One region of the Gordonia sp. UCD-TK1 genome, then DNA from elsewhere that is predicted to be linked to it. Evidence: predicted binding sites of a transcription regulator. Region 1 holds the regulator's gene; each other region holds the start of a gene.
What was found. Region 1 encodes LexA, which represses DNA repair genes until DNA is damaged. Its sites were predicted from a motif close to CGAACANNTGTTCG; they were not measured.

Region 1 (3,860 bases):
CGATACCTCCGCTGCACAAGCGGATCGCCGGCTCGCTGAGTCCGGTCGAACGACTCGCCCTGAGCCAGAGCCCGTACTCGACCACCGAGGCACTGCTCGCCGACTGCACCCGACGGGCCATTCGGGACACGGTCGCCGACATCGACGACGCAGAGCTCGCCGCGGTTCGCTCACCACAATCCTTCTCGGCGCTGCTCGAACGGATCCGGCCACGGGTCGCCGCGGCCGCACCGGACTACTTCTCGCTGGCCGTCGCAGCCCTCGAACGGATGTCCCCGCTGCGGGCGGCGATCGACCGGCACGCCGGTTCGCTGGCTGCCGACGACGTCGCCGAACAGGTCGCCCACCTCGTGTTCGACGGATTCGTGGCGGCTACCGCGCGACGCCACCTGGAGAATCTGCCGCGCTATCTCGACGGCGCGCAAGCACGTCTGGAGGCACTACCCGCGTCCGCAGCACGCGACCAGGCCGGGGTGGCCGCCGTCGATCGCGTCGTCGAACGGTGGGCCCAACGCCTCGAACAGGTACCCGAGCACCGGCGGGCGGTGGTCGACGACGAAGCGCAGTGGCTCGTCGAGGAGTTGCGCGTGGGGCTGTTCGCCCAGCGTCTCGGCACCGCGTTCCCGGTGTCGGAGAAACGGGTCCTACGAGCTCTGGACCGACTCGGCTGACACGGGTTCGGCGAGCGCGCTCCCGGATCCCGATGCCGCCTTCAGGTCGTCGATCTCGCGCTGGAAGTCCTCCACCGAGTCGAACGACCGGTACACCGAGGCGAAGCGCAGATACGCCACCTCGTCGAGATCGCGGAGCGGGCCCAGGATGGCGAGTCCGACCTCGTTGCTGGGGATCTCGGCCGATCCACTGGCGCGCACCGTGTCCTCGACCTGCTGGGCGAGCTGCGCGAGCGCGTCCTCGGCGACGTGGCGGCCCTGACAGGCTCGCCGCACGCCACGCATGACCTTCTCCCGGCTGAACGGCTCGGTCACGCCGTTGCGTTTGACCACCGCGAGCACGGCGCTCTCCACGGTCGAGAACCGGCGACCGCACTCCACACAGGAGCGACGGCGGCGGATGGCCTGCCCTTCATCTGCGACACGCGAGTCGATGACCTTGGTGTCGTCGTTCTTGCAGAAGGGGCAGCGCATCGTGTCCTCACGCAGGTCGCGGGACGCTGGAACGCACCCGAAGCGTGCGCCCCGCCGCTTGTCGGCCGGCCCCTGTGACATCGAGGATACCGCCCGGCCTCAGCGGTACCGGGGGGTGAGCAGGGGCTGGCCCACCTGCAGCGCGCTCGACCCCAGATCGTTCATCGCGACGATCTCGTCGATCACGACCTCGCGCGGCATCTCGGGTGCCACCCGGCCGGCGATCGAGCTGAGCGAGTCCCCCGAGCGCACATGGACGACCTCGGAACTCACGGCGGACGGTGTCAGCGAGTCCGAGTAATTCTGGCCGACGACACCGAACACCCACACGACGAACGCCAGCCCGACACCGGCGAGGAGCGCGACCGCGGTGCGGCGGCGGCGACGGAACACCGCCGCGTCGGGCCCGACCGGGCCACGTCCCCGGACCCCGACCGGAGAGCCACAGTGGGTACCGCCCACCCGCGGGGTCACCGGCGATGCCCCCCGCGGCCGGGTGCCGGCCGGCCGGTTGTCGACCGGTCGGCCGCCGTCGGACAGCGGGGCGCGGGTCCGGACGCGATCGGCGCGGTCGGTGCGCGGCCGGACGGCGTCGGGACGGTCGGTGCGGACGGGAGCGACGAGAGTGGCGGTGCGCATGGTGCCCTCCGGTGTTCGGGTGTCTGGGATCGTGCGGGTGTGGTGGTCGGTGTTCGAACATCGATCAGATGTTCGATGCACTGATGTTCGAATTTGTAGCACGACGTCCCGACAAAGTCTCGCGACACATCGAACAAATGTTTGAGGTGCCGGTCGCACTCCGCTAGGCTCGGACCCGGCGCAAGCCATCTACCAGCACGTTCCGAAGACGAGAGGAACCGAACATGAGTGACACCGGCGATAGGCGCGGCCGAGCGCGGGGCGCCGACGACGAGGCCCCGTTCGACGCCGCCGCCGCCGAGGCCTCACTCACCCCGCGACAGGCCGGGGTCCTGGAGGTGATCCGCCGCTCGGTGCGCGAGCGCGGTTATCCGCCGAGCATCCGGGAGATCGGCGACGAGGTCGGCCTGGCCTCGACGTCATCGGTGGCCCATCAGTTGCGGACGCTGGAACGCAAGGGGCTGCTCAAGCGCGACGCGAACCGTCCCCGTGCGGTCAACATCGCCCCGAGTGACACCCCGTCGCCGGACACCCCGACGGCCGGCCAGCTTCCCGAGCCGACCTTCGTGCCGGTTCTCGGCCGTATCGCGGCCGGCGGTCCGATCCTGGCCGAGGAGGCCGTCGAGGACGTCTTCCCACTGCCCCGTGAGCTCGTCGGCGAGGGATCGCTCTTCCTGTTGCGCGTCGTCGGCGAGTCGATGATCGACGCCGCGATCTGCGACGGCGACTGGGTCGTGGTCCGGCAGCAGAACGTCGCCGACAACGGCGACATCGTCGCGGCCATGATCGACGGCGAGGCCACCGTGAAGACCTTCAAGCGTCAGGGCCCGAACGTCTGGCTCATGCCGCACAACGAACTGTTCGATCCGATCCCGGGCAACGATGCCGTCATCCTCGGCAAGGTCGTCACCGTGATGCGGCGAGTCTGACCTCTCCACCGACCGAACCGTCGAGCACCGCCGCGGCCGCCTCGCGCGCCGCGGCGGGATCCGAGGTGGACAGGGCAGCCTCGGCGGCGGCCCGGCAGTCCGGTGCGGACACCTCGCCGAGCCGGGCCCCCACGGCCGCCGCAGCAGCCGGCGCGCTGGACAGCGAGGTGACCCCGAGACCGACGAGCACGCAGGCGAGGTTCGGATCGGCGGCGGCCTCGCCGCACACCCCGACCGGCTTTCCCTGACGTGCACCCGCTGCCGCGACACCCGCGATGAGGCTCAACACGGCCGGTTGCCACGGGTCGGTCAGTCCGGCGAGATCGGCCGACATCCGGTCGGCCGCCATCGTGTACTGGGTCAGATCGTTGGTGCCGATGGACACGAAGTCCACCTCGGCGAGGACGGCTTCGGCCAGGATCGCCGCCGCGGGCACCTCGATCATCACCCCGGCGACCAGACCACGGCCGCGGACCTCGGCGGCGAAGGTGCGCGCCTCCGCCGGCGAGGCGATCATCGGCGCCATGACCCACGGCGCGACGGCCGACCCCGACGCGGCCTGCGCGATCGCGTCGAGCTGATGCGCGCGGATCTCGGGGTGCGCCAGCGCGATCCGATCGCCCCGCACGCCGAGCGCTGGGTTCGATTCGTCGGGATGGGTCACGAACCGGAGCGGTTTGTCGGACCCGGCGTCGAGGGTGCGGATGACCACCTTCTGCCCGTCGAACGCATCGAGCACCTCCCGGTAGATCGCGGCCTGCTCGTCCACCGACGGTTCGTCGGCACGCTCGAGGAACGCGAGTTCGGTGCGGAAGAGCCCGACGCCCTCGACGGGGTACCCGGCCGCGGCGCGTGCCGACGATCCGTCGGCGACGTTGGCGAGCACCGCCACGGCGACCCCGTCGGCGGTCTGCCCCGGACCGGTCCAGCCGGCGACGAGTGCGGCATGCCGCCGATCCTCGTCGACGCGAGCCCGGGCCGCCTCCGCATCGGGCTCCACCTCGATCCGCCCGGTGCTGCCGTCGACGAGAACGGTTGTGCCGGGCTCGATCTCGTCCAGGTCGGCCACCGCCACCACGCACGGGATCCCCAGCTGGCGCGCGATGATCGCGGTGTGGCTGGTCGGTCCGCCGAGGCGGGTGACGAG
Region 2 (3,860 bases), on a different contig from region 1:
GACTGTGCCCGCCCGCGCCGAGCGTGGCATCGAGGAAGACGCGCGGATCGTCGGAATCCAGTGCGGGGGTCAGCAGTTCGACGATGCGCGCACCCATGACGGGGATGTGGCCGAACTCGCCGGACCGACGCGGTTCGTCCTCGGCATCGACCATGATGAAGACCCCCCATCGGCATGTATGCGGTATCGGCGGTGGGCGGATGCCTCGGGTCGGCGAGAGCAGGCGGTCGGATGGAGCGGGGTCCCGACCCGATCACGCACCTGGCGTTGGGGAAGTACGCCAGGGTCGCCACCGGGCCGGGGCCTCGTGCCACCCGAAGCCGCTGGGCACCGAACTCGCCCATCGGTTGCTGTCTCTTCGGTCGGTCTCTGGTCGGTTGCTGTCGTTGGTGTTGCTGTCTCGGCGGTGTGGCGGGCCGGTCCTCCGGCTACAGCACCGCGTTCAGCGCGGCGGAGTTCGCGGCCGAGAAGTTCTCCTCGTGCCGCGTCTGGTACTCGTTCCATGCGGCCGAGTCCCAGATCTCGAGGTGATCGAAGCTGCCGAACACCACGCACTCCTTGGACAACCCCGCGTACACGCGATGGTCACCGGACAGGCTGATCCTGCCCTGACCGTCCGGTCGCTGCTCTTCCGAACCGGCGAAGAACGTTCGCTGGAACGCGCGCAGATCAGGGTCGTTCCGAGACGCCTCGACGATCCGAGCGGCTATCGCGTCGAACTCTTCGGTCCGGTACACCGACAAGCTGTGATCTTGGCCTTTGGTGACCACTACCCCTCCTGCCAGTGCATCGCGGAACTTGGCGGGCAACGTGAGCCGCCCTTTGTCGTCCAATTTGGGCGTGTAGGTACCGACGAATCGCACGGACACGTCGACACCTCCTGCCCACCGGGTTCCGCGTCGTATCTCGCCTCACCCAGTGATGCCACAGTACCCCACTTTCCACCACTTTCCACCCCCACCGCCCCCGCATTCACCCACTGAAAGCAAATTCCCAGTTCAGGGAGCTCAAGATGACGATGAACGCGCGTGTCGCCGGCGCGTCATGGGCGGAAAGAAGGGCAACCAGCGTGTGACCAGAGATACCGATGAGGTCCGAGAGGCGGGAAATCCAGGCGTAAATCCTCTAGTGGGGCAAAGTGGGGCGACCCGGTGGGGAGAAGTGGGGATCGCCGGTGGGGAGAAGTGGGGATCGCCGGTGGCGAGAAGTGGGGATCGCCACTATGGAAGCGCGAGGACCGTTGACCGGGCGTTCGATCCCGTCGACCATGCGCCCGGATCCGTTCAGCGTGCTCTGGATCGAGGACATGAAAGAGCCGCGTGCCCGAAGGCACGCGGCTCAGTCGAATATGCGAAGTTGCGGGAGTCGGTCAGCCGATCGACGAACGCGGAGTCGGGATCAGCGGATCACTCCTGCTCGAACCGACGATTGAATCGCTCCTCCATGCGTTCCGACAGCTTGCGCTTGCCGCCGGACGACCCCGATTGCTTCTTGCCGGACCTGGTCGACGACGAGCCCGCCTCGGCGGTGTTGTTGTCTCCCCAGAGAGCGAAGAGGCCAGCCCCGAACATCACCAGGAAGCCCAGGAGGCTCACGATCGGGAATCCGCCGATGTTGATGTTGACGATGAGTCCGCCGACCAGCATCACCAGGCCGACGACGAAGACCGCTGCCGCCTGCAGGCGACGACGACCGCTCGACTTCCCAAGGCGCCGACGCTTGACACTGGACGCAAACTTGGGGTCTTCCGCGTACAGCGCGCTCTCGATCTGTTCGAGCATGCGTTGCTCGTGCTCCGAAAGTGGCACCGACCCTCCTTCTCACTGATCCGTGACGCCGACGAAGGTCACCCGCGACCGGAAAGGCGTCTGCGCCTATATCGTCCCATGATACGAGGTGAAATCGACCGCGACCACCATTACTCGCTGTTGCCGACGACCGGGCGGTGCCAGAAACCGCAAAGTGTGGCCGGATTCACGCCGTCGCGCCGATCTGCGGCGCTTCGGCACCGAGTTTTCCTTGCTCGTAGGCGATGACCATCGTCTCGACCCGACGCAGGAAGTCGAGGACGAGCAGCCGCATACCGGCGACGCTGTCGGGGTCGATCGTGCGGATGATCCCGGACTCGATCTTCATCCGAACCGGCGACAGCGCGGCGAACCGGGCGGCGATCGGCGCCAGCTCTGGGGCGACCACACCGATGCGGGTCCAGGCGTTCGACGTCCTGCGCCGCACGGTCCCGACCGGTTCGTGCACGGCGAGGGCCGCGCCCGAGGCGCGGAGGGCAACGAGGTACAGCTGACGGAACCGCTCGACGTCGTCGTCGACGCCGTCGGCATTGTCGAAGAGCACGTGTGCACGCTCGAGGAGATCGCGCGCTCGACCGACCATCACCGGGTCGACGGGCGCCGCGTGGGTGAGAGCCGTGGCGCTGCGGTGTCTGGCCATGTCGTCCTCCTCGTGCGTATGGGCTGTGTCCGGCGGCAGACGCTTCCCTCGTCCGCCGCCGGACCGTGTCGTCGGATGAACGCGAACAGCTTGCGGAGGCACATTCATCGAACATCCGTTCGACACGTTCAATATAGCTATCCCGGCGTCGGCGTTCAAGACATCTGTGACCCGAAACCCCCGCCGGGGAGTACAACGCCACCACCTGCGGGCCGATTCCTGCCGAGTGTGCATCATCGATAGGACAATTCCCGGAAGTGGCCTGCGACGCGATGCCCCCGGCAGAGGGCGGCCCGCCCCAGCGGCAGCCGACCTCGTCTGCAGGTCGACGACGCAGGACGAACGATGCAGAGAACGGAAATCCGTTGACCATCCGCCTGGTGAGCCTGAGTGGCCAGGACGCCCGGGCCTGGCTCGAGCCGGCCCTGGAGATCTACGTGACCGCGATGAAATATCCGCGCGGTACGGAGATCCATCGGGCCGGGCTCTGGCGCGAACACATCGCGCGGCCCGGATGGCGTGCGGTGGGCGCGGTCGAGACGGTGACCCCACACGAGGCGCGGACCATGCCGGCCGCGCGGCGCCGGGTCGGTCCACCGGTCGGCTTCGGACCCGACGACCTGCTCGTCGGCATCGCCTACGGCTACACCGGCGCGACCGGTCAATGGTGGAACCAGCAGCTGCGGCTCGGACTCCGCCAGACGGGCCGACCGCCCGAGACGGTCGAGGCGATCGCGCGCGATTACTTCGAGCTCACCGAGCTGCACGTCCACCCGACCGCGCAGGGCCGTGGGATCGGACAGGCGCTCCTCGCCCGGCTGCTGGCCGATCGGCCCGAACGCCATGTGCTGCTGTCGACCCCGGAGATCCCCGCCGAGGACAACCGCGCGTGGTCGTTGTACCGGCGGATGGGTTTCACCGACGTCCTGCGCCACTTCACCTTCACCGGCGATCCGCGTCCGTTCGCGTTCCTCGGCCGTCCGCTCCCCCTGGAACTGCAACCCCCGGCCGCCGCCCGCCGCGCCGGTACCGGGAGCTGACGATGCACGGCACCCGGCGTGACGCCGTCGTTATCGGCGCGGGCCACAACGGCCTGATCGCCGCGGCCTACCTGGCACAGGCCGGACGGGATGTCGAGGTACTCGAGCGGGACGACATCCCCGGCGGCGCGGTCTCCACCGTCGAACGGTTCCCCGGACATCGGGTCGACCGGGGGTCGTCGTCGCATCTGATGATCCGTCACTCCCCCGTCCTCGACGACCTCGACCTCGTTGCGCACGGCCTGCGCTACGTCGACTGCGATCCGTGGGCGTTCGTCCCGGCCACCGCGACCGCCCCGCCGATCGTCTTCCGCACCGACCTCGACGCGACGTGCGCTTCCATCGAGAACGCCTGTGGTGCAGCCGATGCCG
Region 3 (3,860 bases), on a different contig from region 1:
GGACATGTCGACGAAGGCCTGCCACACGGTGCCCAGGCGCGGCACGAAGGTCTCACTCCAGATCCCGCTGACGGCGACGACCTGCCACACCGCGGCGAACAGCACCACCGAGAGCAACGGGAGTCCCACCCGGGTCAACAGTGATCGCGCGCGAGACGAACCGCCGGGCGACGTGCGCTCCGCCCCACCACCCGCTTCGTCCGGGGTGATGTCCACAAACAAGGTCACCGTGCATGTCTAGACATCGCGAACCCCGGCGACCAGAGTTTTCCTCTCCGAGAGGAAAACTCCCGCCGGATGCATACGAATCCGGCGCGATGTGCTTGTGGCGTGGGGTTTCGCTGGTCGCGTCCGTGTGGAAGTTGCCTAGAACACGAACTGCGCGGCCACCTCGGCGACGCCGGCCAGCGCGGACTGGACGCGAGCGTGTAGCGCGATTCCGGCGGCTGTCCATCCGGGTTCGTCGTCGAGGTCGGCGTCGTGTGGACGCGCGTTCCACACGTCGTTCCACTCGGTGAGCTCCGATGCCAGCTCGGGGTCGAGGCCCAGGCGCAATGGGTCGGCGGGGTAGTTCTCGGTGAAGTTCTCCCAGAGTGGTCCGGCGCCCCACTCGGGAAACATGCGGATGAGTCGCAGGCCGTCGGGAAGCACCACCGGTCGTGACTCTGCGGAGCGGGAGGCTAGATATCGCAGTTGCATCTCGGCTCGCCCTGCCCGCTCGACCCGTGTTCGAGCGGGCTCCCGATAGTCGTACCCCGACAGCCACACCAATCGCTCATGGTCGGCTCGATCGTCGCCGACAGCGAGCGACCACAACTTGTCCTGATCGGTGAAGAAGTAATCCGCGTCCGAGATCACCTTCGTCACATCACATCCGGAGTAGTCGAGGACCTCCGCGCGGTGACCGGCCCCGTCGTACTCGAAACCGAAGAGTCTCGAACGTGTCTCGCCACCGGCGTCATCGCCACCCGACCGCACCGTGTTGCTGTTCGTCATCTCTTCACACCCCCGATCAGCCAGAATCTCACATACATCCAGCCGCCCTAAGCGACAAACCCTTTGCGACCGAGGTGCACGACAGGCGCCTCCGCGCCGCTAGGTGCGGGAAGCGTAGGCAACGAGATACTCCACGCTCCCTGATCCAGAAGAGCTACAGCCTCATTCGCCCGCCCGGAGGAGCGTCCGGAGCTTGCGGAGGGCGTCAGCCCCTGCTCCCTGATCCGAAAGAACCGCAAAACCGCTGGTCCCTGAGGTGCGCCTGGAGCTCGCGGAGGGCGCTTAAGCCCTGCTCCCTGAGGAGCGCCTGGAGCTTGCGGAGGGCGCGTCACGAAGGGTCCTGGCGACGGAGGCTACGAAACCCCCCGTGACGCTGGCAAGCTCGCTACCTGGAGATCTTTCGTAGTCCACGACGGCCGCCAGGTCGTACTCCCTGAGGTGCAAGAAACGAACCCTCCCCCGCTCCCCGAGACGGGAGAAGCGCAAGCACCGACCCCCTCCGTCCCCTGAGGCGCGACGGGCGCAAGCGACGAGCCTCGAAGGGTCTACACCAAGGTCGAACTCAAAACCGCTCGCAATCAATCCGATCGAACGTGAACCGAAATGCGGGACGAGTGTGACTGGAGTACACCTCTGTCAACAATCCACGCCCACTCAACGCGAATCGACGCACAAAAGACGAAACACGCTGCACAGTCGATGAATTCGCGGTTCTCGGCTTGTGGAATTTCCTCGAAATCGAACGCACGTTCCGGTACCTTGGAGTCATGCCAGAGCTCGCCACTTTCCTCGATCAACTCATCGAGACCACCCCACCCGTCGACGATCCCACGGGCAGAGCAACATTCGACGCCCTCGACACGTTGCGCCTGATCCGCAACCTTGCCGATCACCAGATCGCGACGCACACAGCGCAACTCGACGCTCTCGGAGTCGCACAGAAAGCCGGTAGCACCACCAAGAAGCTGCTGATCGAGTCAGGACATGCGCCGGCCTCCGCCCTCCGCACCATGCGCAGTGTCGACGCGCTGCCCAACCTGCCCGCTTTGGCGCGTCATGCCGCCGATGGGCAGCTGTCCGGCGAGATCGTCGACGCCATCGTCCGAGGCATGAACGAGATCGAGAAACGATGTGGTGAGGCGCTTTCCGACGACAAGCGCTCACGGTATGAGCTCGAACTCGTCGCCCAGGCACTGTCCGGGGCGGCGCCGACGCAAGTACTCAAGCATGCTCGCGCGATCGCCAACAACCTTGTCGATGCCTCCGACACCGGTGTTCCCGCAGCCGACGACCCATCGCTGAATTCGGTGAACGCGCACACCACCGACGACGGCCGCGTCGAAATCCGGGCCGACCTCACCCAGATCGTCGGCGAGAAGTTCCAGGCCATGATCGACGAACGGTCCTGTCCACGGCCCGAACCCGACGGCACCGAGGACCGGCGCACCGCCGAGCAACGCCGCGCCGACGCTTTCGAGTTGATCCTCGACCAAGCCGCGATCGGCGCCACCCTCGACACCGTCGGAAGCCCACGCACGCAACTGATGCTGACGATCCCCGCGACCGGAGACCTGGCGACGCTGCCGTGGACCGGATCGGTCAGCCATGCCACCGCGAAACAAGCGTCGTGCGACGGCTCGCTGACGGAGATCGTCCTCGACCGTGAGGGCGTACCGCTGCAGATGGGTCACGCCCGTCGGTTGTATCCGGCACACTTACGCAAAGCAGTGATCGTGCGCGACGCGTGTTGCGTCAAATGTGGTGCACCGCCGTCCCATACGCAGGTGCATCACATCAAGTCGTGGGCCGACGGCGGACCCACCGACCTCGACAACGGCTGCCTGCTCTGCCAACGCTGCCACACCCAGGTCCACCACCACGGCTGGGACATCGTGATGGGTTTCGACCGTCATCCCTGGCTCGTCCCACCCGCGACCATCGATCCGCAGCGCCGACCACTACCCGCCTACAACAGACGCACCATGCGACTCGACGACGCCGCCTGACCGCTGCCGCCACAGACCACCAGACTTTCGCGTAGCACCTTCCGCACCCGGGCCACACCCGGGACCGCATCCGTCCCTTGACAACTCCACAGTGACACTGCAGTCGGCTCCGTTCCCGGTCGGATCGTGGACAGGGAACGGGGCTGTACTGCGAAACCCTTGCCGCTACTTCGTCCTCGCACCTGGACCATCTGCCGCCTGACGGCCGCCGTGACCAGCCAAATGGGCTGCCGCCCCGTCAGGGGGAGCGATACTTCCGACTACGGCAAATCGATGTCAGGTAGCGCAGCAGGCCGAAGTTCTTTTTAGATAACTGCGCCCAGTGGATCACGAAAGACCTGCATCGCTGCGTGCCCCGACCCTCGGCTGGCGGGTCTGTCTCGCATACCTGCCCCGATTTGTGACCGACAGACTTCAACTCGACTGCCAGACCTCGATCGAAGTCTGCCGGTCGAGTTGAAGTTTGCCGGTCGCCGGACCCTTCGTGGCTCGTCGCTGCGCTCCTCGCACCTCAGGGAGCAGGGGCTGACGCGCCCTCCGCAAGCTCCGGACGCACCTCAGGGAGCAGGGGCTGACGCGCCCTCCGCAAGCTCCGGACGCACCTCAGGGAGCAGGGGCTGACGCGCCCTCCGCAAGCTCCGGACGCTCCTCAGGGAGCAGGGGCTGCGGCGGGCACACCGACGACAACCGCCTGCTCATCACGCCGACGTCAGCTGACCGCGAGCCACGCCGCGAGCCCGAGCCCGCACACCCCGACCACGATCCGGAGCGGCCCGGGCGGCAGCCGTTTCACGACAGGCGGGCCGCACCACCCGCCGGCAAGACAGCCGACGGCCATGGCGAGCGCCGCCCACCAGT
Region 4 (3,860 bases), on a different contig from region 1:
GCGTGGCTCATCGCCGGACGTGGTGCGTCCGTGGATCTCTCGCCGCACCTGTGCCAGGTGGGCGTGCAACCGCCTGGGTATGTCGGGTCGGCGGTTGAGGTGTTCGGGGTTGGGCGGTGCGCCGGGTTCGGCGTTCAACCGCCACAGGCAGCGGCCTTCGTCGGGTCCGGATCGGGCGATGCGGGTGGTGTATTGGCCGGGTTGGTCGCCGACCATCCGGTTGTGGCGCGGGCACGCAGGGGCGAGGTCGTCGATGTCGGTGAGACCGCCCTTGGCCCAGTCTCGTTCGGCGTGATGAAGCTCGATGTGGGTGGCGGGCTGATCGCACCCGGGTGCCGAACACACTTCCCCGTCGGGACGGGCGAAGGAGACGAGGCGTTGTTCGCGGGTGGCGAGCCGTTTCCCGCGCCCGAAGTGCAGGGGGACGGTGGTGGCGTCTTTGAAGATCGCCAACCACGGCTGGACGTCACCGGCCATCGCGATCAGGTCCCGGATGGGTAGCAGGGTTCCGGTGGCGGTGGTGGCCAGTCCGGCTTCGCGGATCAGGTCGGAGAGGTCGGCTTTGATGATCAGTTGCACGGGCAGGCCGCGGTGCGAGGTGCCGAGTGTTCCGTCGGCGAAGCCGGCGGCGAGTGCGGCGGCGAGTGCGTCGTGATTGGTCTGGGCGAGGGTGCGGCCGTCGCGGTCGGCTGCGGCGGTGAGGGCTTCGGGGTCGGCGGTGCCGGCCGGTCCGCTGGGTGAGGCGGGGTCGTCGGGGTTGTTGAGTCCGGGTTTGCCCCACACGGCGAACATCATGGTGAGCCGGGCGGCGAGTGCGGGGGTCAGGGTGCCCGATATTTTGGCGGTGCCATCGGCGCGTTGCCGACCGATCCACAGGCCGCGGCGTCGTTTCTGGTCGGTGTCGTCTGACAGGGTGCCGTCGGGGTCGAGGTGGGCAAGCAGCCGCGCGCCGAGTTGGGTGATCTCGGCAGGCGTGTGGGCTTCGGCGATTTCGGCCATCTGTCGTTCAGCGGCGACCTTGATGTCGTGGTCGATGGTGCCCGGGATGCGGTCGAGGACGTCCAATGCGGCCTGGACGTGCGCGGTGCCGACCGTGCCTTGTGCGAACGCTTCGGCGAGGCAGGGGTATTCGGGTGGGAGGACCTCGCCGCCGAGGCTGGTCCGGTGGGCGGTGGCGTCCATGTGCTTACGGCGGCGCATCGGGTTCGACACTCGTAGCCGGTGGGTCATGAACTGCATCAGGGTGCGGCAGCCGGCCTTGCGTGGCAGGTCGCGGGCGACGGCCTGATCGATCTGCCGGTCCCCGGCGACGGTCAGACGAGCGATGGCGCGTTCGGTCTCCGCGGCCACCTCAGCGAGTTCGGCATCGGTACACGGCGACAGATCCACGGTCTGCAATTTGTCGAGGGTGCGGTGGAGATCGGCCACCAACTCAACGGCACGCGGTTGCGGCGCTGTCGAGTCGCCACCGACGTGTGCGGTGCTGGGCATGACGGTCACCTCCTCCGAGAACCGTTGCTGCGAATGTAGGTTCGAGTGTACACCAATCCAGACGTGCGGCAAGGCCAAACATACTGCTGTGCAATGCTATTCGTTGATGTCGACTTGTCGGTGTCGTGTGGTAGGGGCCTCGGACGGAAGCTCTTCCCGCGATTCACACGGCGACCTGTACGACAGGACCACCGCCCGTTGCTCAGCGCACGACCTCCCGGTGCCCGGCGTCAAGACGGCGGGTCCAACCGCGGGCGTCGAGGTACTCCAGTAGCGGAATGACCACGCGCCGAGTGGTTCCGAGCGCCTGACGAGCGGCGCTGGTGGTGAACGGCTGATCGAGCGAGGCGAGGATGCGCATCGCCAGGGCGGGGGCGGTCGGCAACAGCACGACACCGTCGCGCAAACGGAGAATTCGGCCCGTGCGCTCGGCGGCGGCGAGTTCTCGGGCGCCCAAGCCGAGTGCGGTGAGGTCATCGGCCTCGGGTGCACGGAACGGGTGGTCGGCGAGCCGGCGCTCCAGTGCGCTGACCGCGTCGTCGGCATCACCCAGGGAGGGCTTGTGACCCGGGATTGCCAGGTGCCCGTCGGACGATGACAGCCCGGCTTCCGAGATGACGGTCGCCAGCAGCGTCGTGTCCGGGAGCCCGAGCAGCGCGGGTGCGCCGGCCGCAGAGAGCCCGGCCGACAACGGGTCCCGTTGTTGTAGTTCGCGGACGGCGGCGTGAAGCCGTTCCGCCCAGGCGGTGAGGGAGGTTTCGGCGACCCACCACTCGCCGATCACTCGTACGCCGTGGGGAGCGGGCTCGGCGTCGTCGACCAGGCCGAGTCGCGTCAGATCGGTGACGCGCATCGCGCCACGCCGATGCACTTCTTCGGCGGCCCCGGCGCCGTCGGACATGGCCGCCAGCGAGGCAGCGCGCCGTGTTGCGTCGCCGCGCCGGGTCAGCGCCGGGGGATCGGGGTGCAGCACGACGCCACCGCCAACAATCCGTTGGCCGGGATCCCGGAGCACCACCCGATCGCCCCGCGACATCGGCACGGCACGGGCGAGGGTCACACGCGCGTGGTCGCCGTCGAAGGGGCGCAACCGAACCGGTAGCGCCGCTGTGCCGATGTGTGCGACGAGGTGTTCCGGTGCCTCCTCGAAGGACATGCCGCTCACGCGCCGGACATCGGCGACTGCGGAGGTGTGCCAGGCTCCGGGCGTCACGAGTGCGTCGCCGCGCGAGACGTCGTCGACGCCGACGCCGCGCAGATTGATCGCGACTCGGCTGACCGGGCCGGCGCTGGTGAGAGTTGCACCCTCGCTCTGCAATCCACGGACATCGAGTCGTCGGCGGCCGTCAACCGTGAGCAGGTCCAGGGTGTCGCCCACCGAGATGGTCCCGGCGGATAGGGTGCCGGTGACGACGGTGCCGGCGCCGGTGCGGGTGAAGACCCGGTCGATCCAGAACCGGACACGCCCCGAGGTCGACGGCGGTGATGTCCCGGCCAAGACGGCGTCGAGCCGTGTGCGCAGTTCGTCGATTCCGACGCGATCGGGCGCCGACACCACGACCGCCGGCGCATCGGAAAGGCCGGTGCGGCTGAGGCGATCACGCGACAGATCGATCACTTCACGAACGCGGTCGGGCGAGGCCCGGTCGGCTCGGGTGATGACCAGCAGCCCGTACTCGATGCCGAGGGCGGCGACGGCATCACGGTGGTCGTCGGACTGGGCGCTCCATCCCTCGTCCGCGGCGACGACGAACAGGACGACGGGCGCCGGGCCCAGGCCGGCCAGCATGTTCGGGATGAACCGCTCGTGGCCGGGGACGTCGACGAAGGCCACGTCGGCGCCGGAAGGCAGTGTGGTCCAGGCGAAACCGAGGTCGATCGTCAGCCCGCGGCGTCGTTCCTCCTCCCATCGGTCCGGCTCGATCCCGGTCAGAGCACGCACCAGTGTGGACTTCCCGTGGTCCACGTGTCCGGCGGTGGCCACCACGTACTTCACGAGCGCGACTTCACGACGCGCCCAGAGCCTGTCGGATCGCGGCGAGTACCCGCACGTCGTCGGCTTCGGGAACGCAGCGCAGGTCCACCAGACACGCGTCGTCGTGAACGCGGGGTAGGACTGCCGGATCGCCGACGCGTAGGCGGGCGGCCGTTGCGACCGGAAGCCGCACCGCCCACCCCGGCAGCGGCACGCCGGGTGCGCCACCGCCACCCACCCGTCCGTCATGGGCGACGATCGGGAATCCGACTGCCGTGCCCAGGGATTCGGTACGCACGCGAAGTCTGTCGGGATCGGCGTGGAGGTACTCCCAGACGGGGGGTCGTGGCCCGCCGACGGTTGCCTCCATCGCCGCCAGTGCCAGCTTGTCCGC

Region 2: the regulator LexA is predicted to act here: its motif matches at 2,557-2,570, upstream of A9310_RS21380 (SAV_6107 family HEPN domain-containing protein).
Region 3: the regulator LexA is predicted to act here: its motif matches at 1,736-1,749, upstream of A9310_RS08745 (HNH endonuclease signature motif containing protein).
Region 4: the regulator LexA is predicted to act here: its motif matches at 1,522-1,535, upstream of A9310_RS15605 (HNH endonuclease signature motif containing protein).

Annotation. Positions count from the first base shown of each region.
Region 1 is NZ_LZMP01000001.1:42,668-46,527, forward strand. It holds gene hrpA (ATP-dependent RNA helicase HrpA) at 1-671, shown strand, start outside; gene nrdR (transcriptional regulator NrdR) at 645-1,145, opposite strand; gene A9310_RS00190 (LysM peptidoglycan-binding domain-containing protein) at 1,245-1,784, opposite strand; gene lexA (transcriptional repressor LexA) at 2,009-2,713, shown strand; gene A9310_RS00200 (phosphoenolpyruvate--protein phosphotransferase) at 2,691-3,860, opposite strand, start outside.
Region 2 is NZ_LZMP01000057.1:13,597-17,456, reverse strand. It holds gene rsmH (16S rRNA (cytosine(1402)-N(4))-methyltransferase RsmH) at 1-154, opposite strand, end outside; gene mraZ (division/cell wall cluster transcriptional repressor MraZ) at 429-869, opposite strand; gene A9310_RS21385 (DUF3040 domain-containing protein) at 1,407-1,808, opposite strand; gene A9310_RS21380 (SAV_6107 family HEPN domain-containing protein) at 1,975-2,448, opposite strand; gene A9310_RS21375 (N-acetyltransferase) at 2,814-3,488, shown strand; gene A9310_RS21370 (NAD(P)/FAD-dependent oxidoreductase) at 3,491-3,860, shown strand, end outside.
Region 3 is NZ_LZMP01000012.1:87,486-91,345, forward strand. It holds gene A9310_RS08735 (ABC transporter permease) at 1-228, opposite strand, end outside; gene A9310_RS25075 (hypothetical protein) at 367-996, opposite strand; gene A9310_RS08745 (HNH endonuclease signature motif containing protein) at 1,764-3,002, shown strand; gene A9310_RS08750 (sulfite exporter TauE/SafE family protein) at 3,712-3,860, opposite strand, start outside.
Region 4 is NZ_LZMP01000026.1:3,045-6,904, reverse strand. It holds gene A9310_RS15605 (HNH endonuclease signature motif containing protein) at 1-1,491, opposite strand, end outside; gene selB (selenocysteine-specific translation elongation factor) at 1,694-3,487, opposite strand; gene selA (L-seryl-tRNA(Sec) selenium transferase) at 3,498-3,860, opposite strand, start outside.